Regions from separate parts of the Microbacterium sp. LWS13-1.2 genome, predicted to be linked through region 1. Evidence: predicted binding sites of a transcription regulator. Region 1 holds the regulator's gene; the other holds the start of a gene.
The links. The regulator HrcA, encoded in region 1, represses chaperone genes, less so after heat shock. The targets are predictions, from matches to a motif close to TTNGCACTCGNNNNNNNCGAGTGCNAA.

Region 2: a site for HrcA is predicted at 1,699-1,725, ahead of groES (co-chaperone GroES). Genes of this name have one in related genera too.

Annotation. Positions count from the first base shown of each region.
Region 1 is NZ_CP151632.1:451,419-455,633, forward strand. Features, by position in the region: gene MRBLWS13_RS02155 (DUF1990 family protein) at 1-32, shown strand, start outside; gene hemW (radical SAM family heme chaperone HemW) at 40-1,257, shown strand; gene hrcA (heat-inducible transcriptional repressor HrcA) at 1,395-2,435, shown strand; gene dnaJ (molecular chaperone DnaJ) at 2,487-3,599, shown strand; gene MRBLWS13_RS02175 (16S rRNA (uracil(1498)-N(3))-methyltransferase) at 3,603-4,215, shown strand, end outside.
Region 2 is NZ_CP151632.1:3,640,613-3,644,827, forward strand. Features, by position in the region: gene MRBLWS13_RS16820 (Hsp70 family protein) at 1-1,526, opposite strand, end outside; gene groES (co-chaperone GroES) at 1,805-2,101, shown strand; gene rarD (EamA family transporter RarD) at 2,380-3,297, shown strand; gene MRBLWS13_RS16835 (metal-sensitive transcriptional regulator) at 3,300-3,644, opposite strand; gene MRBLWS13_RS16840 (heavy metal translocating P-type ATPase) at 3,718-4,215, opposite strand, start outside.

The DNA.
Region 1 (4,215 bases):
CCATCTCACCGCTCTACACGACCCCCGCGTGAGCCGCTGATGGGCTCCGCTCTTCCGCTCGGCGAGCCTGTTCCCGCGGACGGCTCGCTCCCTTCGGGCATCCGCATCGATCCCGCGACCGATTTCGGCGTGTACCTGCACGTGCCCTTCTGCCGCGTCCGCTGCGGCTACTGCGACTTCAACACGTACACGGCATCCGAGCTGCGGGGCGCGCGCCAGGACCAGTACGCCGACACGCTCCTGACCGAGATAGCCCTGGCCGCGCCGGTCCTCGAGCGCGCGGGCGGAAACCGCCCGGCCACGACGGTGTTCTTCGGCGGCGGCACGCCGACGCTGCTGCCCCCGGGCGATCTCGCCCGCATGCTCGGCGGCGTCCGCGACACCTTCGGCATCGTCGAGGGCGCCGAGGTGACGGTCGAGGCCAACCCCGACACCGTCTCGCCGGCGGTCGCGGCCGAGCTGGCGGCATCCGGCGTCACCCGGCTCTCGATCGGCATGCAGTCCGCCGTTCCGCACGTTCTCGCGGCGCTGGATCGCACGCATGACCCCGAGAACGTCCGCACCGCCGTCGCGGCCGCCCGAGACGCCGGTCTCGACGTCAGCGTCGACCTCATCTACGGCGCTCCCGGTGAGTCGCTCGCGGACTGGCGTTCGTCGCTCGAGGCCGCCATCGCGCTGGAGCCCGACCACATCTCGGCCTACGCGCTCATCATCGAGGACGGCACGAAGCTCGCGCGCCAGATCCGCCGCGGAGAAGTCGCCGCCCCGGACGACGATCTGCAGGCCGACATGTACGAGCTCGCGGACGACCTGCTCGCGGGCGGCGGATTCGATTGGTACGAGGTGTCGAACTGGGCGCGAGACGCGGCCCACCGATCGCGGCACAATCTCGCCTACTGGGTCGGCTCGGACTGGTGGGGCTTCGGGCCGGGAGCGCACAGCCACATCGGGGGAGTGCGGTTCTGGAACGTCAAGCACCCCGCGGCGTACGCGCAGCGGCTCGCGGCGGGCGAATCGCCCGCCGCCGGACGCGAGAGCCCGGATGCCGATGCCCGAGCGCTCGAGAGCGTGCTGCTGCGCACACGGGTCCGGGAAGGGCTCCCGGTCGGCGAACTGCAGGGCGAGGGGCGACACGCGGTCGCCGCGCTCATCGCGGACGGCCTCATCGATGGTCCGACGGCGTTGCGCGGGCGCGTGGTGCTGACGCGACGGGGACGCCTGCTGGCGGACGCCGTCGTGCGCGCGCTGACCGAGTGACCACGCGCGGCGCCCCGCCGCGGCTTCGCCGGGCGCGGCGTCGTTCGGCGATCCTGACGGGGTCATCGGATAGAATTGGCACTCCAGTCATGCGAGTGCCAGACGCCCTGGTGCCGACAGCAGCGTGAGGAGGCGGAATGGTCAGCGAGCGAGGTCTGCAGGTACTGCGGGCGATCGTCCAGGACTACGTCCACACGCGTGAGCCGGTCGGCAGCAAGACGATCGTCGAGCGGCATGCGTTCGGCGTATCCGCGGCGACGATCCGCAACGACATGGCTCTGCTGGAAGACGAGGAGCTCATCGTCGCGCCCCACACGTCGTCGGGACGCGTGCCGACCGACAAGGGCTACCGCGTCTTCGTGGACCACCTCGCCGAGATCCGCCCGCTCTCGTCGGCGCAGCGCTCGGCCATCGCGTCCTTCCTGGACGGCTCGGGCGACCTCGACGACGTGCTCGTGCGCACCGTGCGCGCTCTCACGCAGCTCACCGGCCAGGTCGCGATTGTGCAGTACCCGTCGTTCGCCCGCGCCAACGTCACGCACGTGGAGCTGGTCCAGCTCGGCGGGGGGCGGATGCTGGTGATCATCGTCACCGACACCGGCCGCGTGTCGCAGCGGCTGACCTTCGTCGGAGAGGACTTCGACGACACCGACCTCGCGCACATCCGCGCCCGCCTCGGCACGCTGCTGGTCGGCCGGCCCGTCCGCGAGGGGCTTCAGCGCATCGCCGAGCGGCTGGAGGGGCCGGATGCGCAGGCACCCGCGCACGAGAAGGCGACCGACGAGATCATCCGTGCGGTCGCCGAAGAGCTCGAGGAGTTCCGCCAGGACAAGCTGGTGATGGCCGGCAGCGCGAACCTCGCGCGGAGCGAATCCGACTTCCGCGGCAGCATCTACCCCCTCCTCGAGGCGATCGAGGAGCAGGTGACCCTGCTGCGGCTGATGGGCGAGATGGTGGCCGACGAGCAGGGACTCGCCGCGAGCATCGGCCGCGAGAACGAGGCGTTCGGCCTGGCCGAGGCCTCCGTCGTGGCCAGCGACTACGACGCGACGGGATCGCTCGCCCGCGTCGGTGTGCTCGGCCCGACGCGCATGGACTACCCCACGAACCTCGCGACGGTCCGTGCCGTCGCGCGCTACCTCACGCGGATGCTCGAGCAGGACGACAACTCCCGCTGACGCTGACGCGCATCATCGATTCCGCGGCGGGGCCGCGGCAGGAAGGCGAAAGTGGCTGACCACTACGAGGTCCTCGGCGTCGCACGCGACGCCACCACCGACGAGATCAAGAAGGCGTATCGCAAGCTGGCCCGGCAGCTGCACCCGGATGTGAACCCCGGCGAGGACGCGTCTGAGCGGTTCAAGCTCGTGACGCACGCGTACGACGTGCTGAGCGACCCCGATCAACGGGCCCGGTACGACATGGGCGGGAGCGAGTCGCCTTTCGGCGGCGCCGGCGGCTTCGGCGGCTTCAACGACATCTTCGAGACCTTCTTCGGCGCGGCCGGCGGTTCGCGTGGCGGGCGCCCGCGATCGCGGCGTGAGCGCGGGCAGGACGCCCTCGTACGTGTGACGCTCGAGCTCGGCGACGTCGTGTTCGGCACGCACCGCGACATCGACGTGGACACCGCGGTGCTCTGCGAGACCTGTCAGGGATCGTGCTGCCAGCCTGGGACGAGCCCCGTCACGTGCGACATCTGCCACGGCACCGGAAACGTGCAGCGGCAGGTGCGGAGCCTTCTCGGCAACGTCGTCACGACACAGCCCTGCAACGTGTGCCAGGGCTACGGCACCACGATTCCCTACCCCTGCGCGACCTGCCAGGGTCAGGGCCGCGTGCGCGCGCGCCGCACGGTGTCGCTCGACATCCCCGCCGGCGTCGAGACCGGCCTGCGGCTCCAGCTTCCCGGCTCGGGCGAGGTCGGCCCCGCCGGCGGCCCGAACGGCGACCTCTACATCGAGGTCACCGTCTCGCCCCACGAGGTCTTCAGCCGCGACGGCGACGACCTGCTCGCCACGCTCGAGGTGTCCATGCCCGACGCGATCCTGGGCACCACGACGACGATCGAGTCGCTCGACGGTGCGGTGGATCTCGAGGTGCGGCCGGGGGTGCAGGCCGGCGACATCCTGACGATCAAGGGCCGCGGCATCACCCCGCTGCGCGGCTCGCAGCGCGGAGACCTGAGGGTGGGCGTGCATGTCGTGACGCCCACGCGCCTGGACCACAAGGAGCGAGCCCTCATCGAGGAGTTCGCCAAGCGGACCAAGGCGCCGTCCCCGCGGCTCTCGGAGTTCCACCAGGGTCTGTTCGCCAAGCTGCGCGACCGGTTCCGGAACGCCTGACCGGTGTCCCTCCACTTCCTCCTCGACGAGCCGGCGGGTGCGCCGGGCGACGCGGTGAGCCTCACCGGCGCCGAGGCGCACCACGCCTCCAGCGTGCGGCGGGTGCGCGTCGGCGAAGAGGTGACGCTCGGCGACGGCCGCGGCGCCTGGCTCACCGGCGTCGTCGAGTCGGTGGCACCGCGCGAGGTCGTGGTGCGCATCCGCGAGCGGGCGGATGCCGCGCAGCCGAGTCCTCGGGTGGTGCTCGTGCAGGCGCTGGCCAAAGGCGACCGCGACGAACTGGCGGTCCAGGCGGCGACCGAGCTCGGAGTCGACGAGATCGTCCCGTGGCAGGCCGCACGAAGCGTCTCGCGGTGGGACGTGGCGAAGGCGGCGAAGGGCCGTGCGCGCTGGGCGACGATCGTGCGCGAGGCCGCGAAGCAGGCGCACCGCGCCTGGGTCCCCGAGGTGGTGGAGCTCACCACGACCGCGGGGATCGTGCGCCGGGCCGCGGCATCCCGCATGCTCGTGCTCGAGCCGACCGCGGCCGAGCCGCTCAGCGCCCTCGCGATGGAGTCCGGCGACGAGCGCGACGTCGTGCTCGTGGTCGGGCCGGAGGGCGGGATCGCACCCGACG
Region 2 (4,215 bases), 1.1 Mb from region 1:
GCCTTCGAGACGGGAGCGTCGCTCCGGGGGGTCGGCTTCCCGGCCTTCGGATTCGCTGTGCCGCCGCCCGACCCCTTGTCCGGCTCGGGTGCCGTCGCCGTCTCGGGGGCGTTCGTGTCACCGGCGGGCTCCACCTGCGCGGCGGCCTCGGCCTCGGCGTCGGGGTCGGCGGGTGCGGGAACCTGCTCCCAGCCCGACAGCGACAGGAAGGTGCCGCTGCCGTTGCCGAGCGTCATGGTGCTGCCGAAGACGATCGCGGCGGCGACGAGGGCCGCCGCGGCTGAGATGGCGATGTAGTGGCGCGCGCCGTGAGGCGACGATGCCGCGACGGGGGCGACCGGTGCCGCGAGCGCAGCGCCAGCCGGCACGAGGAGCTCCAGCCCGCCGGCCGAGGCGCCTTCGAAGACGACGAGTTCGCCCGGAGCGGCGATCTCGCGATCCATCGCGCGGATGAGCGCCGTGTGCGCCGCGCCGAGCGCGATGGACGCCTTCGGATCCGCGTCGATCGCGGTCGGGCGGTCCAGATGCTCGGAGATCCGCTGCGTGACCAGCGGGATCCGCGATGATCCGCCGATGAGCAGCACCGACTCGAGCTGCTCGGGGTCGACCTCTGCCGCTTCGAGGGCATCCTCGAGCACGTCGACCGTCTGTGTGACGTACGGATCGATCATGTCCTCGAACTCGGCGCGCGTCAGCCGCACGCTCGAGCGGCCGGCCTGCAGCAGGACCGGGATGACGACGTCGGAGTCGAACGACAGCGCCTCTTTGGCGTCGACGCATTCGCGACGAAGCTGCGACAGCGCGACCCGCGCGTCGGCGGACGAGTCGTCCAGCGCCTCGGGGGAGACCTCCGCGGAGCGCAGCACGTGGCGCACGACGGCGTCGTCGAAGTCGGCCCCACCGAGATTGTCGAGTCCCATCGGCTCTCCGACGAGCTCGAACGAGGTCTCGGTCTTGCGCAGCAGCACGCAGTCGAACGTGCCGCCGCCCAGGTCGTAGACGGCGAGCGTCTCTCCGGGCTCGAGCACGCGCGACGCCTCGTAGTGCCGCGCCGCGGCTTCCGGCTCGGTGATGAACTCCACGTCGCGGATGCCGAGCGCGGCGAGCGCCGAGCTGATCGTTCCCACACGGTGCGGACCCCACATGGCAGGATGCGTGACGATGACACCTGCCGGCGCGCCACCCTCGCGTTCGGTCACCGCGTCGATGACGCCCGCCACGGTCTGCGCGTACAGCTGCTCGGCCGGGATCGACCGATCGCCCACGACCAGCGGCACGTCGTCGCCGATGCTGCGCTTGAACTCGCGGATCAGTCGCTCGGGCGCGGTGACGCCGCGCCGTTCCGCCGCATCCCCGAAGAGGAGATCACCATCCTCGGCGACGAAGACCACCGTCGCGACGCTGTCCGCACGTCGCCCGAGTGGAAACGCCGCAGCCGTGATGCTGCCGTCCGAAGCGACGCGCGCTGTCGCTGCCCCCAGCCTGCTGGTCCCGAGATCCACAGCCAGGAAATACCGCTCAGCCATGTTGAAGCATGCCCCCACATCGTGTGCGAGCTCCCCCGAACTCGCAGCGTTCTCACTCCCCAGAGAGTGAGCCGCTGCTGTGATGATACGCCGGGGCCCGACAAAGCCTCAAGAGCATGTAACAGTTGTGTTTCCGCCAGGTGTCTGCGACGCGCGCGGTATGACGTCACGATTGGCACTCACGTTGCATGAGTGCCAGACCGTTGCCTAGACTGTCATCAGCACTCTCAACGTCAGAGTGCTAACGAGTCTTAGTCTCAAGAAAGAAGAGGTAGACCGTGTCGGTTTCCATCAAGCCGCTCGAGGACCGCATCGTCATCAAGCAGGTCGAGGCCGAGCAGACCACGTCCAGCGGTCTGGTCATCCCCGACACCGCCAAGGAGAAGCCCCAGGAGGGCGAGGTCGTGGCGGTGGGCCCGGGTCGTATCGACGACAACGGCAACCGCATCCCGCTCGACGTCGCCGTCGGCGACCGCGTGATCTACAGCAAGTACGGCGGCACCGAGGTGAAGTTCGGCGGTGACGAGCTCCTCGTCCTGTCGGCTCGCGACGTCCTGGCGGTCGTCGTTCGCTGAGTTCCGCGCACTGCGCGTGACCTCGAGGGTCGGATGCTTCGGCATCCGGCCCTCTCGTCATGTCCCGGGTATTTATTCCGGTGCCGCGTGGCAGGATTCCGTGCAGGCTCGGCAGGGAACGGACGCTGCGGCCCGGCGCAGCGGGCCGGCACCGCGTGGGGCGGGCGTAGGCTGACTCGGTGAGTCGCGAGCAGTCGTCCCCGTCGGAACGTGGCACCGTGGACGGGCTCGACCCCTCGACGGCGCTCGACCTCGGTGTGACGACCGGCAGCCGTCGGGTGGCGGATGCCGCCGCCGACGCGCGCGAGCGCACGCTGGGCGGCGTCTACGCGTTCAGCGCGTATCTGCTGTGGGGTTTCCTGCCGCTGTACTTCCTGCTGCTGGCGCCGACGGGTCCGTGGGAGATCGTGGCGTGGCGCATCCTGCTGTCCCTCGTCTTCTGTGCGCTGCTGCTCACGGTGACGCGCACGTGGCCGCGGCTGGCGGCGATCTTCCGGCAGCCGCGGGTGCTGGGGCTCACCGTGGTCGCGGGTCTCCTGATCTACGTCAACTGGCAGGTCTTCATCTACGGGGCGCTGAGCGACCAGGTCATCGAGACCAGCCTCGGCTACTTCATCAATCCGATCGCGACCGTGCTGCTCGCCGTACTGGTGCTGCACGAGCGTCTGCGCGCGACGCAGTGGGTGGCGATCGGCATCGCCGCTGCGGCGGTGGCCGTGATCGTCATCGGCTACGGCGACTTCCCGTGGATCGCGCTCACGCTCGCGGCGTCGTTCGGTGTCTACGGGCTGGCGAAGAAGAAGGTGGGTCCTTCGGTCGACGCCGTGAGCGGTCTCACCCTCGAGACGCTGTGGCTGACGCCGATCGCGGTCGTCGTGCTGGCGATCGTGGGCGCGACGGCAGGCCTCACGATGGGGTCGAGCGGATGGCAGCACACCGTGCTGCTGAGTCTGACGGGCGTCATCACCGCCGTGCCGCTGCTGCTGTTCGCCTCGGGCGCCCGCCGCGTGTCGCTGACCACGATCGGGCTGCTGCAGTTCGTGGCGCCGATCCTGCAGTTCCTGATCGGGTGGCTCGTGCTCGGCGAGCCGATGCCCCTCGAGCGCTGGATCGGCTTCGCACTCGTGTGGGTGGCGCTGATGGTGCTCACCGTCGACTCGGTGCTGCACGCCCGGCGGTCGCGCGCCGGCGTCTGAGGTCAGCGCACGAGGCGGGCGATGGCCTGCGTGGCCTCGGTGATCTTGGCGTCGGCGGCCTCGCCGCCCAGGCGTGCCGCATCCACCACGCAGTGACGCAGGTGGTCGTCGAGCAGGCCGACGGCGACGGCCTCGAGTGCGGAGGTGAGGGCGCTGATCTGCGTCAGGATGTCGATGCAGTACTTCTCGTCCTCCACCATCTTGTGGATGCCGCGAGCCTGCCCCTCGATGCGCTTCATGCGATTGAGGTACTTGTCCTTGTCGGTGATGTAGCCGTGGTGCGAGGCGTCGCCCTCCGGCGACGCCGCGTGGTCGAGGGCCGTCTCGCCGTGCGTGTCGATCGTCATGTCTGTGAGTCCTTCATTCTGAACAACGTCCATCATGTATCCGGGGCGGGGTCGCGCGCAGGTCGCAGCTCGGCTAGGAGGCGGCGATCGCCTCCGCAGCAGCGGGCGCTTTCGCCCGCGAGGGATCGGATCGGCCGCCGGAGAGGCTGCGGAACCGTCGCAGCCGCAGGCTGTTGCCCACAACGAAGACACTCGAGAATGCCATCGCCGCTCCCGCGATCATGGGGTTCAAGAGGCCGAGCGCCGCGAGCGGCAGCGCCGCCACGTTGTAGGCGAAGGCCCAGAACAGGTTGACCTTGATCGTGCCGAGCGTCGCGCGCGACAGGCGGATGGCGTCGGCCGCGCTGCGCAGGTCGCCGCGCACCAGGGTGATGTCGGATGCCTCGATCGCGGCATCCGTCCCCGTTCCCATCGCGAGGCCCAGGTCGGCCTGCGCGAGGGCCGCGGCGTCGTTCACGCCGTCGCCGACCATGGCGACGACGCGCCCCTCGGACTGCAGCTGGGTGATGACGGCGACCTTGTCGTGCGGCAGCACCTCGGCGATCACGCGCTCGATTCCGACCTCGTCGGC